Regions from separate parts of the Pseudoalteromonas sp. OFAV1 genome, predicted to be linked through region 3. Evidence: predicted binding sites of a transcription regulator. Region 3 holds the regulator's gene; each other region holds the start of a gene.
What was found. Region 3 encodes sigma-54, which starts transcription at its own class of promoters, with help from an activator protein. Its sites were predicted from a motif close to GTTGGCACGNNNNTNGNNT; they were not measured.
Positions count from the first base shown of each region.

Region 1: a site for sigma-54 is predicted at 1,691-1,709, ahead of fliE (flagellar hook-basal body complex protein FliE). Genes of this name have one in related genera too.
Region 2: a site for sigma-54 is predicted at 1,794-1,812, ahead of flgJ (flagellar assembly peptidoglycan hydrolase FlgJ). Genes of this name have one in related genera too.

Region 1 covers NZ_JAKGBG010000003.1:211,017-216,627, forward strand. Annotated here, with positions in the region: gene fliF (flagellar basal-body MS-ring/collar protein FliF) at 1-1,299, opposite strand, end outside; gene fliE (flagellar hook-basal body complex protein FliE) at 1,320-1,652, opposite strand; gene L1267_RS03160 (sigma-54-dependent transcriptional regulator) at 1,822-3,225, opposite strand; gene L1267_RS03165 (sensor histidine kinase) at 3,222-4,334, opposite strand; gene L1267_RS03170 (DNA-3-methyladenine glycosylase I) at 4,463-5,050, shown strand; gene L1267_RS03175 (sigma-54 dependent transcriptional regulator) at 5,104-5,611, opposite strand, start outside.
Region 2 covers NZ_JAKGBG010000010.1:113,485-119,095, reverse strand. Annotated here, with positions in the region: gene flgK (flagellar hook-associated protein FlgK) at 1-786, opposite strand, end outside; gene flgJ (flagellar assembly peptidoglycan hydrolase FlgJ) at 800-1,756, opposite strand; gene L1267_RS08275 (flagellar basal body P-ring protein FlgI) at 1,961-3,055, opposite strand; gene flgH (flagellar basal body L-ring protein FlgH) at 3,068-3,751, opposite strand; gene flgG (flagellar basal-body rod protein FlgG) at 3,767-4,555, opposite strand; gene L1267_RS08260 (flagellar basal body rod protein FlgF) at 4,577-5,341, opposite strand; gene flgE (flagellar hook protein FlgE) at 5,491-5,611, opposite strand, start outside.
Region 3 covers NZ_JAKGBG010000008.1:43,532-49,142, reverse strand. Annotated here, with positions in the region: gene L1267_RS06630 (KpsF/GutQ family sugar-phosphate isomerase) at 1-855, shown strand, start outside; gene kdsC (3-deoxy-manno-octulosonate-8-phosphatase KdsC) at 859-1,410, shown strand; gene lptC (LPS export ABC transporter periplasmic protein LptC) at 1,407-1,961, shown strand; gene lptA (lipopolysaccharide transport periplasmic protein LptA) at 1,951-2,472, shown strand; gene lptB (LPS export ABC transporter ATP-binding protein) at 2,469-3,194, shown strand; gene L1267_RS06605 (RNA polymerase factor sigma-54) at 3,312-4,808, shown strand; gene hpf (ribosome hibernation promoting factor) at 4,835-5,122, shown strand; gene ptsN (PTS IIA-like nitrogen regulatory protein PtsN) at 5,126-5,578, shown strand; gene rapZ (RNase adapter RapZ) at 5,579-5,611, shown strand, end outside.

The sequences.
Region 1 (5,611 bases), on a different contig from region 3:
AAGTGCATCACCACGTTGCATATCAAAGCCTACACCACCTTGTAGTAAACGACGAATATTTGACAATGCTTCGACAGAACGAGGCACCATAGTCGTTTCACCGTTTTCACCAACTTCTGGTACGTAATCAACAGCGACTGATACGCTAATACGACGAATAACACCTGTTTGCTGACGCTTATGAGAAATCGTGGTATCTAACTCGTAGTTGCGTGTTGCTTCTTTGTGAGAACGGCTAGGGTTAGTCGCTGAGCCTGCACTGCCTTGACCAGCAATTTCAGGAATATTTGAGTTTGCAGGTGGCTGATTTGTAAGCGCACCAGGAATACCTACAGCAAGACCGCCGATGTTATTTTCTTCGAAAGTCGTTTCGCTGCGCACAGCGGGTAAGTCTGGGTTATAGCGTTTTTGAGTTTCTTCTACTGCACTAAAGTCCATATTTAAATCAACTTGTGCAGTGTAGTTACCTAAACCAACCACTGGAATGAGAATACTGTCGATTTTATTTAAGTACTCTTCTTCACGCTTGCGCTCTATTTCATACTCTTTACGAGAACGTGCAGCGAGTGAGTTTTGTGAGCCTGAGTTTAGTAAGCGACCATTTTGATCGGTAACAGTAACACGCTCTGGCGATAAACCTTGTACCGCTGAGGCAACAATATCAACAACTGAGTCAACTTCTTCACCATCAAGCGTACGGCCGCGTTTAAGTGTTAAAACCACTGTAGCTGAAGGTTGTTTTTCGCGACGAGCAAATACGTTTTCTTTTGGAATAGCTAAAAGTACTTTGGCGCGAGTAACATTTTTTAGCTCTTCGATAGTGCGAGCAAGTTGTTGCTCACGACCATGTTTTAAACGTTCACGTTCTAGGCGTTGGCTTACACCAAATCCCATATCTTGCATGATGATGTCAGTACCTGAGCTTGGCGCTTGCTCAAGGCCTTCACGAGCCATCAATAACTTAATGTTTTGGTACTCACCTTCTTCAACAGAGATGACATTACCATCGAGTTCGTAATCAATCTTTTGCGCGTCTAAAAAGTCTAGCGTTTGAATAAGCTCTTCCGTTGGCATTTTACCAAGCGGACGCATATCTGGCTGACGTGCCCAAATGATAATAAAAATTGCGATAGCCAAACAAATTGCCAAAGCAATCACTAAAGTTACCTGGCGTAAAACATCTACACCGTTTAAGGCACTTAAGTAGCCTGACTTTTGCTCTTGTTGATCATCGGTATCGTTTGAATCGATACCGCCGCCGGCTAGGGCTAGATCAGTTGATTGATTAGATTGCGCCACGATAATTCTCCACTACCTAGTTACACAGGCATGTTCATGATTTCTTTATATGCTTCAACAAGTTTATTACGAACCTGTACCGTTGCTTCGAATGCAACTGATGATTTTTGTGAAGCAATCATCACATCTGCAAGCGATACACTACGATCACCCATTTCAAGAGCGGTCACTTTTTGCTTGGCTTCTTGTTGCAAGCCATTCACTGTATCTAATGCATTGGTAAGTAGATCACCAAATTGTGCCGTTGATGTAGGCTGTGTCTGAGTTGGTAAATTTGTAATTGAGTTACTACGGCTAGCTTCAAGGGCCATAGATTGCATTTCTTGAAATAATGCGCTGTTTTGAACTTTCATAATACTCTCTGACAATACAGTTTACTTATAAACTGATAAAGCACAAACCGTGCCACAAAATAAAACCAACATTTTCAATGGCTTATACAATTCATTTTGCTTGTCAGAGTTTTGACAGCAAACAAGCCCACATGCTGTGAGCTTGTTTGACACTGTTTTGGCAGGGGGATTAGGCTGGCAGTGCAATCCCAAGATCGCGCATCTGCGCTAGCTTATATCGCAAGGTGCGAGGGCTAATACCTAAGGTCTCAGCCACCTCTTTTCGCTTACCATTACAGCGTGCGAGGGTTTCTAAAATAATACGATGCTCTTTGTCTTTAAGCTCGTCTTTGTAATTACCTTGCTCACTCACCTGTGGCACTGTATCTAAATTAACTTCAACGGGTTGCTCTTGATACACCGGTGCATTGTGCGGTGGCGTAGCAACTGACTTTATCTCTACCGTTAGTAACTCTTCAATGAAGACATCATCTTCATGAATGCTGTTACCATCACATAATATCAGCGCACGCTGAATAACATTATCAAGCTCTCGCACATTACCCGGCCAAGCATGTGTTAGCAGCTTTTGCTTAGCTGACTCGGTCAACATAGCAATGGGTTCTTTACTTTTCAGGCAATGGCGCTCAATTAAATGCTCTGCCAATACAACAATGTCGCCCGGGCGTTCTGCTAATGGTTTCCACATCAGCGGGAACACATTTAAGCGATAATATAAATCTTCTCTAAATAGATTTTCACTCACCGCTTCTTTTAAATCACGGTTACTCGTAGCTAAGACACGAACATCAAGCTCAATCGTTTTACGGCCGCCTAAGCGCTCTACTTCACGCTCTTGTAGTACACGCAGTAATTTTGCTTGCAGACCTAAATCCATCTCGGTGATCTCATCAAGTAAGATGGTACCGCCTTGTGCTTGTTCAAATTTACCAGGGCAGGCCTGAATGGCACCGGTAAACGCGCCTTTTTCGTAACCAAATAAGGTTGCTTCAAGCATATTTTCAGGAATAGCGGCACAGTTAATGGCAACAAAGGGAGCATCTGCACGATTCGATTTATCATGAATATAGCGGGCTAACACTTCTTTACCTGAACCACTTGGGCCAAGAACCATAACACTGGCATCTGAACGCGCTACTTTGCTCGCAAGTTCGAGTAACTTAATACTCGATGGATCTGCAACAATTGGCCCGTCTGTTTCTTTTTCCTTTTCAGGTAAATAACGACTGACCATATTAAGCAATACTTCTGGGGCAAATGGTTTTGCCATGTAATCAATCGCACCTAAACGCATCGCTTCAACTGCATCATCAATGGTGGCATAAGCTGTCATCATAAGTACAGGTAGTTCAGGGTAGTTGAGCTTAATACTGCGAAGTAAATCAAGGCCACTCATCGCGCCCATTTGTACATCGCTGACCACTAATGAATACGTGCCTTGTTTTAAAAGCACCATTGCTTGCTCAGCACTATCTGCTGCGATGCAATCAATTCCTGACATTTCGAGTGTATCAATCAAAGCTTCTCGTAAGCCTGCGTCGTCTTCAACGACTAAAATTGCGTTCGTATTCATTTTGCCTCCGCTGACGTAAATTCTGCACTTATTGGCAGGATCAAGCTAAAACATGCCCCCCCATGGGCATTATTAGTCACTTCAACCCGTCCTTGGTGCGCATTAGCGACTGAACTCACAACAGCAAGTCCAAGCCCTGTGCCTTGGCTTTTTGTAGTAAAGAAAGGTTCAAATAATTTCTCGGCCTGACTCATATCTACGCCAGGACCGTTGTCACTTACACTGATGCGAACACTATTATCATTTGCGGTGTCGCGCTCAGCACTAAGCGATACTTCTGCATGTTTGCCAATTATTTGAATACTGTTATGAATTAAGTTTTGAATCGCACTGGCAAGTGCGGTTTTATTACCCACAATCTCAATGTCTGGTTCTGGCAAGTTAACGGCTAAGGTACTTTGGTTTTGTGCAACCATTGCATCCGCCCCCGCTTTTACTTCATTGAGTAACTGTTGCATCGAGACACTTTCAACAACTTGCTGTTCGCCACTTTTTGCAAATAACAGCATGTCATTTACTTGGGTTTCTAAATCTTTTAAACGTGACATTAATTTAGTATGAAAATTACCACGCGAGCTTTCTGGTAAACGCTTTGAACCCAAGTTTGCGGCATAAAGCATAGCGGCTGACAACGGCGTTCTGACCTGATGAGCAAGCGAAGCAACCATTTTACCAAGCGCACTTAAGCGCTGCATATGTGCTACTCGTTTTTGTAAACGCCTAGTTTCTGTTAAATCTGTCATTAAAATTAACTGCCCTGGCTCAGGTGCAAGCGCAGTAATATCAAGCTTTATTAAACGCCCATCTTTGAGTGATACCTCATGACCATCATCTTGCTTTGGTCGAAATGAGCGCTGAATAACGCTAAACCATTTTTCACCTTCAAGCGGTTCACCCAGCATATCAATAGCAATTTGATTTGCTTTTGCAATCATGCCTCGACCATCTAAAACCACAACGCCCGCAGGCATAGTATGCACTAAATGACTTAGCCAACTAGCTTGCTGGCGAAGCTCACTCAACTCGCCAACATACTCTTCTTGCTGTAAGCATGGGTTATATTGATTAGCTGTGATAAATTGTGGTTTTAATACATGTGCCAAGGCCATAATCGATACTCAAAAAATCGTGTCTACACAGCTAAATGCACAATTCATACCATAATTATTTTTGTTTTATTTCAATAAATTAAAATCAAAATAAACACCGACAAAAAAATGACATTTGCGAGGGAACAATGCAAAAAGAACACCACTGTCGCTGCCCGTGGCTCGACACCAGCAAAGAAGATTATGTGGCCTACCACGACCAAGAATGGGGGGTGCCATTATATGATGATCACCGTTTGTTTGAGTTTATAACCTTAGAGTCAGCACAAGCCGGGCTTAGTTGGTATACCATACTTAAAAAGCGTGATGGCTATCGCAGCGCCTTTAAAAACTTTGTTGTTGAAGAGGTTGCCAAAATGACTGAGGACGACGTCGAGCGGTTAATGCAGTTTGATGGCATTATTCGTAATCGAGCCAAGATCGCCGCGACTATCAATAACGCGCAGCGTTTTATTGAAATTCAAAAAGAGTTTGGTAGTTTCTCAAACTACCAATGGCAGTTTGTAGGTGGTAAGCCTTTGGTAAACAACCTAGATAAACTAGAGGATTACCCGGCTATTACTGAAGCCTCCACAGCATTTGCCAAAGATTTAAAAAAGCGTGGTTTTAAGTTTTTAGGCCCAACGACTGTGTATGCGCATATGCAGGCCTGCGGTATGGTGAATGATCACAGTAATGATTGTTTTAGAAAAGCCGAAATAGTGAGTGAATATTAGCCGCAAATCTGCAGAAACATGCTTTATGTAGAGAGCGTTAAACCTACCGCGAGTTAATCTCGCGATAGGTTATACTTTTTCATCTTCTCAACGAGAGTTGTACGGCGAACACCTAAGATTTCTGCCGCACGCGCTACGACATAATCATAGCGCTCTAATGCTTGGCTAATTAAGCTGATTTCAAGCTCAGCAAGGTACTCTTTCAGCTCAATGCCTTCATCGGGTAATAAACCAGAATCAACTGTTGTTGCTGGCGTATCAAGCTCTTCGTCTTCGTAATCACTAAAGCCTGTGCTAAAAATATCGTTGAAAGCATCTCGTTCCATCAGCTCTTCAGGGTACTCAGGCTCATAGGCTTCGACCTCAATGTAACGATATTTAGCTGGTAGGTCTGGCACATCAACCACTTTATCAGGGAACATAATGACCATGCGCTCCACTAAGTTGGCTAGCTCACGGATATTTCCCGGCCATGCATGCTCTTTTAAGCTTTGAATTGCCCGTTCGGTGAATTTTGCTGTTGTGCCACTTTGCTCATTCACACGGCGCATTAACTCTTTT
Region 2 (5,611 bases), on a different contig from region 3:
AAGCGGCACGGCTTTGCCACCATTGACGTCGAGCTTTAACTCTTTAAAGTTTGGATCGGGGTCACCACTAAATGAAAACAGGTTAAATGTACCGCTTTGCATAACAAGTGCTTGACCTGAGCCTAAATACACTTGTTTTTCGCCGTTATTACCATCAAGTGTTTCAATATCTATCAACTCTGATAAATCACGAATTGCTTTATCACGCTCATTGTATAAACCACTAGAGACTGACTCACGATCAGTACCATGAACCGCCGCAATTTTAGTATTCAAATCACTAATATTTTGGATAAGGTTATTCGCCTCATCTGAGAAGATTTCTAATTGTTCATTCACAACCGCTTTTTGATCAACCACAATGCTCGATAACCTATCCATCTGATCAATCAAGTTCTGTGCGTCAGTCATTACTAGTGAACGAGCGACTCTTGACGAAGGCTGATTTAAGCTTTCTTGTACGTTGTTAAAAAACGAGTTGATACTGGTCGATAAACTGTTTGATTCTTCTGAAAACAGGCTATCTACTCGGCTTGCTTCAGTTACAAACTGATCAAAGAATGCCTTATTTGAGGTATCACGATTTAATTGCTTTTGGGCAAACTCATTTAACAAGCGATACGTTTCACCACGACCCACTTGGTTGTCGATCATGGTTGTGAACTCAGTGCGTTCACGCACATAGCCTTCAGTATTCACATTCGCTATGTTTTTACTGGTGGTTTGTAAAAGCTCAGAATTCGCTCTTACACCGGCATTAGCAATGTCATATAAGCTAAATGACATGGGGGTTTACTCCTTAACGTACCAATGAAGCAGCGACACTTTGAAGCTCAACACGCTTCAGCACCTGCTTTATTTTATCGGCATAATTTGGATCAGTTGCATAGCCTGCTTTTTGTAACGAATCTAAAAAGGCAGCAGGTTCTGCAGTGTTTTTTAGTGCTTCTTCGTAACGTGGGTTTTCATTTAAGAAGTCAACGAAGTCATTCACACTGTCTTTAATTGATTGATATGCGCGGAAACTTGCTTGTTTTTTAACAGGCACGCCTTGTTCAAACTCAAGGGTAAGCTTACTTGCTTTATCACCTTGCCAACGCTGATCTGATTTAATATTAAATAAGTTGTTACTGCTTGTACCATCCGCTTTGCTGATGATGTGTTTACCCCAACCCGTTTCAAGTGCGGCTTGAGCAACCATAACCGCCGGATTAAGGCCAATCTTTTGTGCAGCATTTTTGGCATGTTCCCAGATAGAACTAATAAACGATTCAGCATCGTCAAAACGATTATTAGCTTGCTCATTTAGCTCAGTATCTGTAACCGATTTAGTTTGAGCATTAGCATCATCTTGCCCTCTTGCTCGTTTATCACTATCAAACTCAGTCGTCGTTCTTAGTACTGAGCCTGGGGTAAACTGTTTACCGTCTGGTGATAACTGCTGAACGATTAAATCAGCTAAGCCTAGCGAGCCATTCGACGACAACTCGACTGAAAGCTGTTGGTCATGCATTTCTTCAAAGAACTTCACGCCACTTGAATTAAATGGGCTATCTTTATCTTCGAATGCCTCATTGGCTTTACGCATACTTTTAAGCAGCATTTGCGTAAAGATAGATTCGAATTGTGCCGCCGCTTTTTTCAGCGCCTCTTTTGACGCATCGCTAGAGGCATCACTTTTCAGGGCACTTTGACGTAGTGAGTCTAAATTACCTAAATCAAAAAAGTTTTGCTTGTCGAGATGATTAGTATCCATCAGCTTTTTGACACAATAGTTAATAATGCAAATTAAAATGCAAAAATTGCGCCAATAAAAATCTTTAGAAATGAATAGCTAATAAGTGATATTGGTTTTGACTAACTTTAAAACAATAGTTTTAGCTAATGCTTGAAGAGTGAAAGATATAAAAAGTGCTAAAAGATATGAAAACAAAAAACGCGCCCTAGAGCGCGTTTTAATTTAAATGATAACCAGTTGCCCGTTTATCGCCCCCGCTTCTTTTAAAGCTTCAAGTATTGCCATTAAGTCACCCGGTGCAGCCCCAACCTCATTGATTGCGCGTACGAGATCATCAAGATTAACACCTGGATTAAATACAAAAGCACGTGAGTCATCTTCATTCACATCAATAATGCTTTGATTGGTAACTGTGGTTTCACCCTCACTTAACACATTTGGCTGCGATACATTTTGCTGCTCAGCGATCGTCACCGTTAATCCACCATGCGTAATAGCCGCAGGCTGTAGCTTCACGTTTTTGCCAATCACAATGGTACCGGTACGAGAGTTAACAATAATTTTCGCTGCTGTGTCTGCAGGTTTAAACTCTAAGTTTTCAAGAGTAGACAAATAAGCAACACGTTGAGACGCATCTCGCGGTGCTAACACGCGTACTGAGGCTGCATCGATTGCCTGTGCACTATCAGGGCCCACTAAATCGTTAATGGTTTGCTCTAAGCGCTTTGCTGTTGTGAAATCTGGACGATTTAAATTAAAAGTAATGTAATCGCCTTGCATAAACGGGCTTTTAATAGCACGTTCTACAATTGCACCATTTGGAATACGACCTACTGTTGGTGTGTTAATAATAACTCGGCTACCATCAGCACCTTCAGCACCTAGACCGCCCACAACTAAGCTGCCTTGTGCAATCGCATAAGTATTGCCATCAACCCCTTTTAAGAAGGTTTGTAATAAAGTACCGCCACGTAAACTGCCCGCACTACCTATAGACGAAACCGTAACATCAATGGTTTGCCCAGGCTTTCTAAACGCTGGAAGCTCGGCGTGCACAGCCACCGCTGCGACATTCTTTATTTTGGGTTTTAAGCTATCAGGTAAAGTGATACCAAAGCCATTTAGCATGGCTTTAAAACTTTGTTGTGTGAACCGGCTTTGCTCACCTGTGCCTGGCAAACCAACAACAAGGCCATAGCCTACCAACTGGTTAGAGCGTACACCCTCAACCATAGACACATCTTTAACTCGCTCAGCTTGAGCAGAAAACTGCAGGCTGATTAAGCAAAGAGCAATAATGTATTTAAACCCATTCATGACTTTGTTCCTCTAAAATGGGAAAAGCGAACTGCTAAAGAATCGAGAAAGCCAGCCAGCACTTTGTGTTTCTTGCATTTGCCCTTTACCAGAATATTGTATACGTGCATTCGCTATACGGTTTGACGTGACTGTATTACTTGCTGAGACATCTTCTGGACGGACTAACCCTTCCAAACGAATAAACTCTTCACCGGTATTTAACGTGAGCCATTTTTCACCACGGATCACTAAGTTTCCATTAGGTAAAACGCGCATCACATTGACAGAGATATCACCAAATAGACTATTCGATTGATTCGACTTTGAGTCACCTTTAAATGATGACCCTGAACCAATGCCAAATTGAATGCTGTCACCACCAATGTTAACCGGATTTCCACCTAACCCAATTACAGGGTCTAAGTTAGCATCTGTTTCTTTATCGGTTTCGGTTTTTGCTGCTTTGGTTGCTTGCGTTGACTCTTGCAATTTAACAGTGATGATATCGCCAGCACGCAGTGCCTTTTTATCAGAGTACAAATCGTTTGATGTATAGCTATCAAACAAAGACCCTGTTGGCACCATTTGTTCTGTTGTAGGCTCTGGGTACATAGGCGCATAGTAAGGGTCATCCTGAACCACATGATGATTTTGCGTTGTTATACAACCACCCAGCATAAAAGCTGCTGATGTGACTAAGATAAGATTACGCATGCTGCCTCCTACGACTTATAACTGTTGATTGATGTAACTAAGCATTTCATCCACTGCTGAAATCACTTTTGAATTCATTTCATAAATTCGTTGCGTTTCAATCAGATTAACCAGCTCTTCTGTTACATTTACATTTGACGTTTCAAGCGAACCTTGTACCACAGTACCTAAACCATCAATCCCCGGATTACCTTGCACTGGTGCGCCACTTACAGCTGTTTCTGTGTATAAGTTTTGCCCCATTGGCTCAAGACCCGATGGATTGATGAAGTCTGTTATAGTGAGCTGACCAATTACCACATTTTCTGCCTGACCTGCTACACGAACAGATACTTCGCCATCTTGTGACACCGTAATTGATTGCGCATCATTTGGCACATTCATTTCAGGTTGCAACGGGAAACCCGCACCTGAAGTTACGATACGACCGTCTTCATCTGTCGTAAATTGACCATTACGTGAGTAAGCAATATTGCCGTCAGGTAACTGTACTTCAAAAAAACCTGGGCCTGAAATCATCCAGTCCAGTGAGTTTTCGGTCGTTAACATATTACCTTGCGAAAAGTTCTTTTGGTTTGCTACAACCTTAGCACCGGCACCAAGCATTAGACCTGATGGCATTTCAGTATCTTGAGACGAACGACCACCTGGTTGATTAATGTTTTGATATAGTAAATCTTCAAATACGGCGCGGCTTTTTTTGTAACCGACCGTGCTGGCATTCGCGAGATTATTTGAGATCACCGAAATATCGGTTTGCTGGGCGTCAAGCCCGGTTTTACTGATCCACAATGCTGGATTCATAACTCTACCCTCTCAGTCATCTTAAACAATGCGTAACAGCTGATCTTGACGCTCATCAAGCTCTTCGGCTGTTTTCATCAATTTAACTTGTAATTCAAATTGGCGTTGGTTGCTGATCATGTCGACCATTTCATGGACTGGATTAACGTTCGACATTTCAAGCGTACCTGACAGTACTTTTACATTGGGTGAAATATCACAGAACCCACAAAGATCATTGACCAACATATCTTCTTTTGGTCTAAATAAACCGTCATTACCTTTTTCAAGCTGAGTGTTATCAGCTTCGATCACTTTTAAGCGGTCAACCACTTCTAAAAAGTTGGCAGGTGCACCTTGCGGGCGCACTTGGATCGCGCCATCTTCGCTAAACTCAACCTTCTCAATTGGCAAAGGTAAGATAATAGGCCCGCCCTCGCCAATAACTTGACGGCCATGGCTGGTGATCAATGCGCCGTCAGGTGTGATGTTTAGTGTGCCTGTTTTGGTATAAGCTTCGTTACCTGATGCATCTTGCACACTGAGCCAACCACGGTCGCTCATGGCAATATCAAGCTCTCGGCCTGTCTCAACGAATCCACCCGATTCCATATTTGAACCAGGACGCTCTTGCATCGCAAACACACGTGATGGCAAGCCTTCACCAAAAGCCTGCATGGAACGCGCTTGTGCAAAATCAGCTTTAAAGCCAGTGGTGTTAGCATTAGCAAGGTTGTTAGCCTTTAACTCAAGACCACGCAAGCTTTGCTTGGCACCAGACATGGCAATGTAGACCATTTTGTCCATAACATTGACTCACTAAAAATACGATAACTAAAGAAATGCAATAAAAGTGCCAAAGTAAAATTGACGCATAAATAGGATGGTAAAAATGAAAAAAGGCTGCCAATTGAGGGAGCAGCCTTCGTGTCGGATTAAGCTCAGAGCCGTTTAGATTAACGGATCTGTAGGATGTTTTGTTGTAGTGTTGAGTTAACTTCTAATGCACGTGAATTTGCTTGGAAATTACGTTGTGCACTGATCAAATCAACAAGTTCACTTGTTAAGTTAACGTTT
Region 3 (5,611 bases):
TACCAATGCACAGGCCGTATCATCGTTATAGGCATGGGTAAGTCTGGCCACATTGGCAATAAAATAGCTGCCACATTAGCAAGCACTGGTACACCGGCATTTTTCGTTCATCCTGGCGAAGCAAGCCATGGCGACCTAGGGATGATCACTCGAGATGATGTAGTAATGTGCATTTCGAATTCGGGCGAAACCAGTGAAGTGTTAAGCATTATTCCTGTTATTAAACGAATTGGCGCAAAAATGATTTCGCTAACAGGTAACCCTGACTCAACAATGGCAAAGCTCTCTAATGTGCATGTTTGCATTAAAGTTAGCCAAGAGGCATGCCCACTGGGTCTTGCGCCAACGGCAAGCACTACAGCAACCTTGGTTATGGGTGATGCAATGGCTGTTGCTTTACTCGAAACACGTGGCTTTACAGCCGATGACTTTGCATTATCTCATCCCGGAGGCAGCCTAGGTAAGCGCTTGTTGCTTACATTAAACGATGTAATGCACAGTGGTGATGCAACACCAATAGTGCACGAGTCGCAAAGCATTAAAGATGCGCTTATTGAAATGTCTGCTAAAGGGTTAGGTATGACAGCCGTGGTCGCGGAAGACCAAAAACTCTGCGGCTTATTTACGGATGGTGATTTACGTCGTATTTTAGAGCAACGTATTGATATTCATAGTACCGCCATTAGCCAGGTCATGACGCGCTCATGTACTACAGCCAGTGCAGAGATGCTGGCTGCTGAGGCGTTAAATATTATGGAACGCAAACGTATCAACGGCTTGATTGTAATCGATAAAAATAACACACCGATTGGCGCGCTTAATATGCAAGACCTATTAAAAGCAGGAGTTCTGTAAGTAATGACATTCGCCGAGCTATACCAGCCCCTTAGTCCTGATGTAAGTCAGCGTGCTCAAAAAGTTAAGTTACTAATATGTGATATTGATGGCGTTTTTTCTGATGGCCGAATTTATCTTGGAAATCAGGGCGAAGAGCTTAAAGCATTTAATACCAAAGATGGCTTTGGCATAAAAGCACTCATTAATAGTGGCTTTGAAGTTGCCGTTATTACCGGGCGCCATTCACAAATAGTTCAGCAGCGAATGACTAGCCTAACCGTACAGCATATTTATCAAGGCCAAGAAACAAAGCTGATTGCATACCAAGAGTTAAAAGATAAACTTGGCCTAGAAGATGAGCAAATTGCGTACATTGGTGACGATGGCCCTGATTTGCCTGTAATGGAAATAGTAGGCTTTGCGGTAGCAGTCAATGATGCGCACCCATTGATAAAAAAACTGGCTCACTATACGACCATGCTACCGGGTGGCTTTGGCGCTGTACGTGAATTAACAGATTTACTGATGTTAGAAAACGGTAAGCCGTTAACTAGCGATGGAACCAGCGCATGAATATAGCCCGTATTTTACTGAGTATTGTTTTTGTTTGTTGCATGGTGTGGTTGTGGTATCCGTACTTTAACCAAACAACAAACACAATAAATAGTGAAGACGAGATTATTGCAACTCCCGATTATACGGCCGTTGCACTAAAGCAAACCGCTTATGATGAGCAAGGCAAGATTAGCCATAAGGTGGCGGCTGCAAAAATGGAGCTTTATCAGCAACTTGGGTTTACCTTTTTTGAGCAACCTATTTTTACACTTTATGGCGACCAGCAAATTTGGCAAGTAAAAGCTAAAGAAGCCACCTTATATGAAAACGATCAGCTTATTTTTGAAGGCGATGTTGTTGCTAAAAACTTAACCCATAATGGCATGATCGAAGATATTAAAGCTGAAAACATTAACGTTGATATAGAACAAATGACCATGTTTTCGAAGCAACCTGTGACGCTAACAGGACCAAATTTAAAAATTACCGGTAAAGGCCTAAAAGCTAATTTAAAAACCGAGATTGTAGAGCTAACTAACCATACACGAACCATATACTATGACCAATAAACTGAAGAAATTACTCCTGATCCCAAGCTTATTGATTGCCTTTTCAGGCGTAGCTGCCGAGCAGACAGGCGCACAAATTAGCATAAGCTCAGATCGCCAAACTGGTAAGCTAAAAGATGGCGTTGGTATATTTGAAGGCAATGTCGAAATTATACATGGTAACCGCCGGATCACAGCCGAACGCCTTGAAGCCCATGGTGGTGATACAGAAGGTACTGTTGAGTTAATTATCGCCACAGGTAAGCCTGCTTATTTTGAAGAAAAGCAAGCAGATGGCACGGTAATGAGCGCCAGTGCAGAAGAAGTTCGCTACGACGTAGCCAAGCGCTTCTTAACTTTAAATGGCGAAGCCGAAGTGACTCAAGCAGGCCAAAAAGTAACAGCGAAAAGCATTACTTATGATATGGCACAACAACTAATTAGCGCAGAAAAAGACGAAAACTCAACAGACCGTGTACACACAATCTTAGTGCCTGTTGACAACAAACAAGACGATAAAGGCCAACCATGAGCACATTAAAAGCAGAGCTTTTAGCAAAAAGTTATAAAGGCCGCCAAGTTGTCAAAAATGTGGGTCTTGAGGTTGAAGCGGGCAGTATCGTTGGTTTGCTTGGCCCAAATGGCGCAGGCAAAACCACCACTTTCTATATGATTGTTGGCTTAGTACCTAGCGATAAAGGCAAGATCAGCATTGATGATAATGATATTACACTTTTGCCAATGCATAGCCGAGCACGTTTAGGGATTGGTTACCTACCACAAGAGTCATCTATTTTTAGAAAGTTAACGGTTTATCAAAACCTAATGGCTATTTTAGAAACGCGTAAAGATTTAAATAAACAAGGCCGAGAAGAAACACTCAACAACTTACTTGATGAATTTAGTATTCAGCATATTCGTGATAGTCAAGGTATGGCTTTATCTGGGGGCGAGCGTCGTCGCGTAGAAATTGCTAGGGCATTAGCCGCAAATCCTAAATTTATCTTGTTAGATGAGCCTTTTGCTGGTGTTGATCCTATTTCAGTGTTAGATATAAAGAAAATTATTGAACACTTAAAAAATCGTGGTATTGGTGTATTAATCACTGACCATAATGTTAGAGAAACCCTTGATGTTTGTGAAAAAGCCTACATTGTTTCTCATGGGGAGCTAATTGCATCAGGAACACCTGAGCATGTTTTAGCTGACCAAACCGTACGCGATGTGTATCTAGGTGAGCAATTCAGGCTATAACCAATAAGCCACCATCTAGCGCATCTGCTAAACTAAATAACAATGACAATAAATCGATATAAATTTACCTGTGACTGCACAGGTGTCGATAACACATAAAAGGATTGTTAGGGATACATGAGGCAATCATTACAGCTGCGCATGGGCCAGCAACTTACAATGACTCCACAACTGCAACAAGCAATTCGCTTGCTGCAGCTTAGTACATTGGATCTCCAGCAAGAAATTCAAGAAGCACTTGATAGTAACCCTCTGCTTGAAGTGGAAGAAGCAGATTACAACGATGAAAACATTGGTAAGAACGAGCAAAAAGCTGAATCTGATGATACTCAGCTAAGTGCATCGGCCGAAGAAGCGCCGAGTGAGTACGAACAAGAAAGCAGCGATGCCCTTAACAAAGACACCGTTAGTGACGATTTAGCCATGGATGTGACATGGGATGAGTACATGAGTGCTGCCCCATCAACATCATCAGGTCCAATGCCAGAAGATGAGTCAATTTATCAAGGTGCATCGACTGAAACCCTCCATGAATACCTTATGTGGCAATTACAACTCACACCATTTAGCCCAACCGATGAAGCGATCGCTGTCGCCATCGTAGAGGCAATTGATGACTCAGGTATTTTAACTGTTAGCTGCGAAGACATAGTCGAAAGTTTTAATCAAAATAATGATGAAGAAGAAATCGAACTAGATGAAGTCGAAGCGGTCTTAAAGAGAATACAGTTGTTTGATCCAGTAGGGATTGGTGCCCGTAGCTTACAAGAGTGCTTATGTATCCAGCTTCGCCAATTCGATGCGAGTACGCCGTATTTAGCTGAAACTAAAATGGTTTTATCTGAGCATATTGAATTATTAGCAAGTCGCGACTATCGCACTTTGATGAAAAAGACTAAGCTTAAAGAAAGCGAACTAAAAGAAGTAATGACGCTGATCCACAGCTTAAACCCTAAGCCAGCAGACAGCATAGTTCGCGAAGAGTCTGAGTACGTTATACCCGATGTATCGGTTAAAAAAGTTAAAGGTCGTTGGGTCGTTGAACTAAACCCAGATTGTATGCCAAAAATTAGAGTGAATAGCCAATATGCAGCTATGTCACGCTCAGTAAAATCGAGCAGCGATAGCCAGTTTATTCGCTCTCATTTACAAGAAGCTAAATGGTTTATTAAAAGCTTAGAGAGCCGTAACGATACACTTTTAAAAGTGACCAATTGTATCGTACAGCAACAACAAGCATTTTTTGAACATGGCCCAGAAGCCATGAAACCAATGGTGCTGAACGATGTCGCAGAAATGGTCGAAATGCATGAATCGACAATTTCACGTGTTACAACACAAAAATACATGCACACCCCTCGCGGGATTTTTGAGTTGAAATATTTCTTCTCAAGCCATGTCAGCACAGAAAACGGTGGTGAGTGTTCATCAACAGCAATTCGCGCTTTGATCAAAAAGCTTATCGCTGCAGAAAACTCAGCTAAACCATTGAGTGATAGTAAAATTGCAGATATATTGGCTGAGCAAGGAATTAAAGTAGCTAGACGCACAATTGCAAAATATCGAGAGTCTCTAGCGATACCTCCGTCTAATCAGCGTAAGAGTTTGATTTAGACGTTTTACATAGAAGGAAAATGCTTATGCAACTAAATTTAACTGGTCGTCATGTAGAAATCACTGATTCATTAAGAGACTATGTAAACAGCAAGTTTGCAAAACTAGAAAGGCATTTTGACCACATTAATAATGTACATGTCATTCTAGATGTAGAAAAATTAAGCCAAAAAGCAGAAGCAACTTTACATGTAAATGGAGGCGAGCTCTTTGCCTCAACTGCACACCAAGATATGTATGCAGCCATTGACTCGCTAATCGATAAACTAGATCGTCAAGTCATTAAACACAAAGAGAAATTAGCTCGACACTAAATTATGAAACTTAGTTCACTTACTAACCAGGACTGCAGCAAAGCTGCGGTCCTTTTTAATAGCAAAAAAAGAATCCTTGAATATATCAGCGAGCTGGCTCACCAGCAGCTTCCTCATTTATCTCAACAAGACGTCCTTGATGCCTTACTCAATAGAGAAAAATTAGGCAGTACAGGTATTGGTCGTGGCATTGCTATTCCACATGGCCGCATGAGTGGTGCAGAGCAACCACAGGCATTTGTCATAGTGAGTGAATCCCCAATCAATTTTGACGCAATTGATAACCGACCTGTGGATATTTTCGTTGCACTCATCGTACCAGATGGAGACAGCCAACTTCACCTAAAGACCTTATCGACAATTGCTGATAGACTAAAAGATAAGGAGTTTTGTAAACAGTTACGTAGCGCCAAAACAGACCACGAACTGTTTCAGGTCATATCAGCAGAGGCATAAATGGAATTAATTATCATCAGCGGTCGCTCAGGC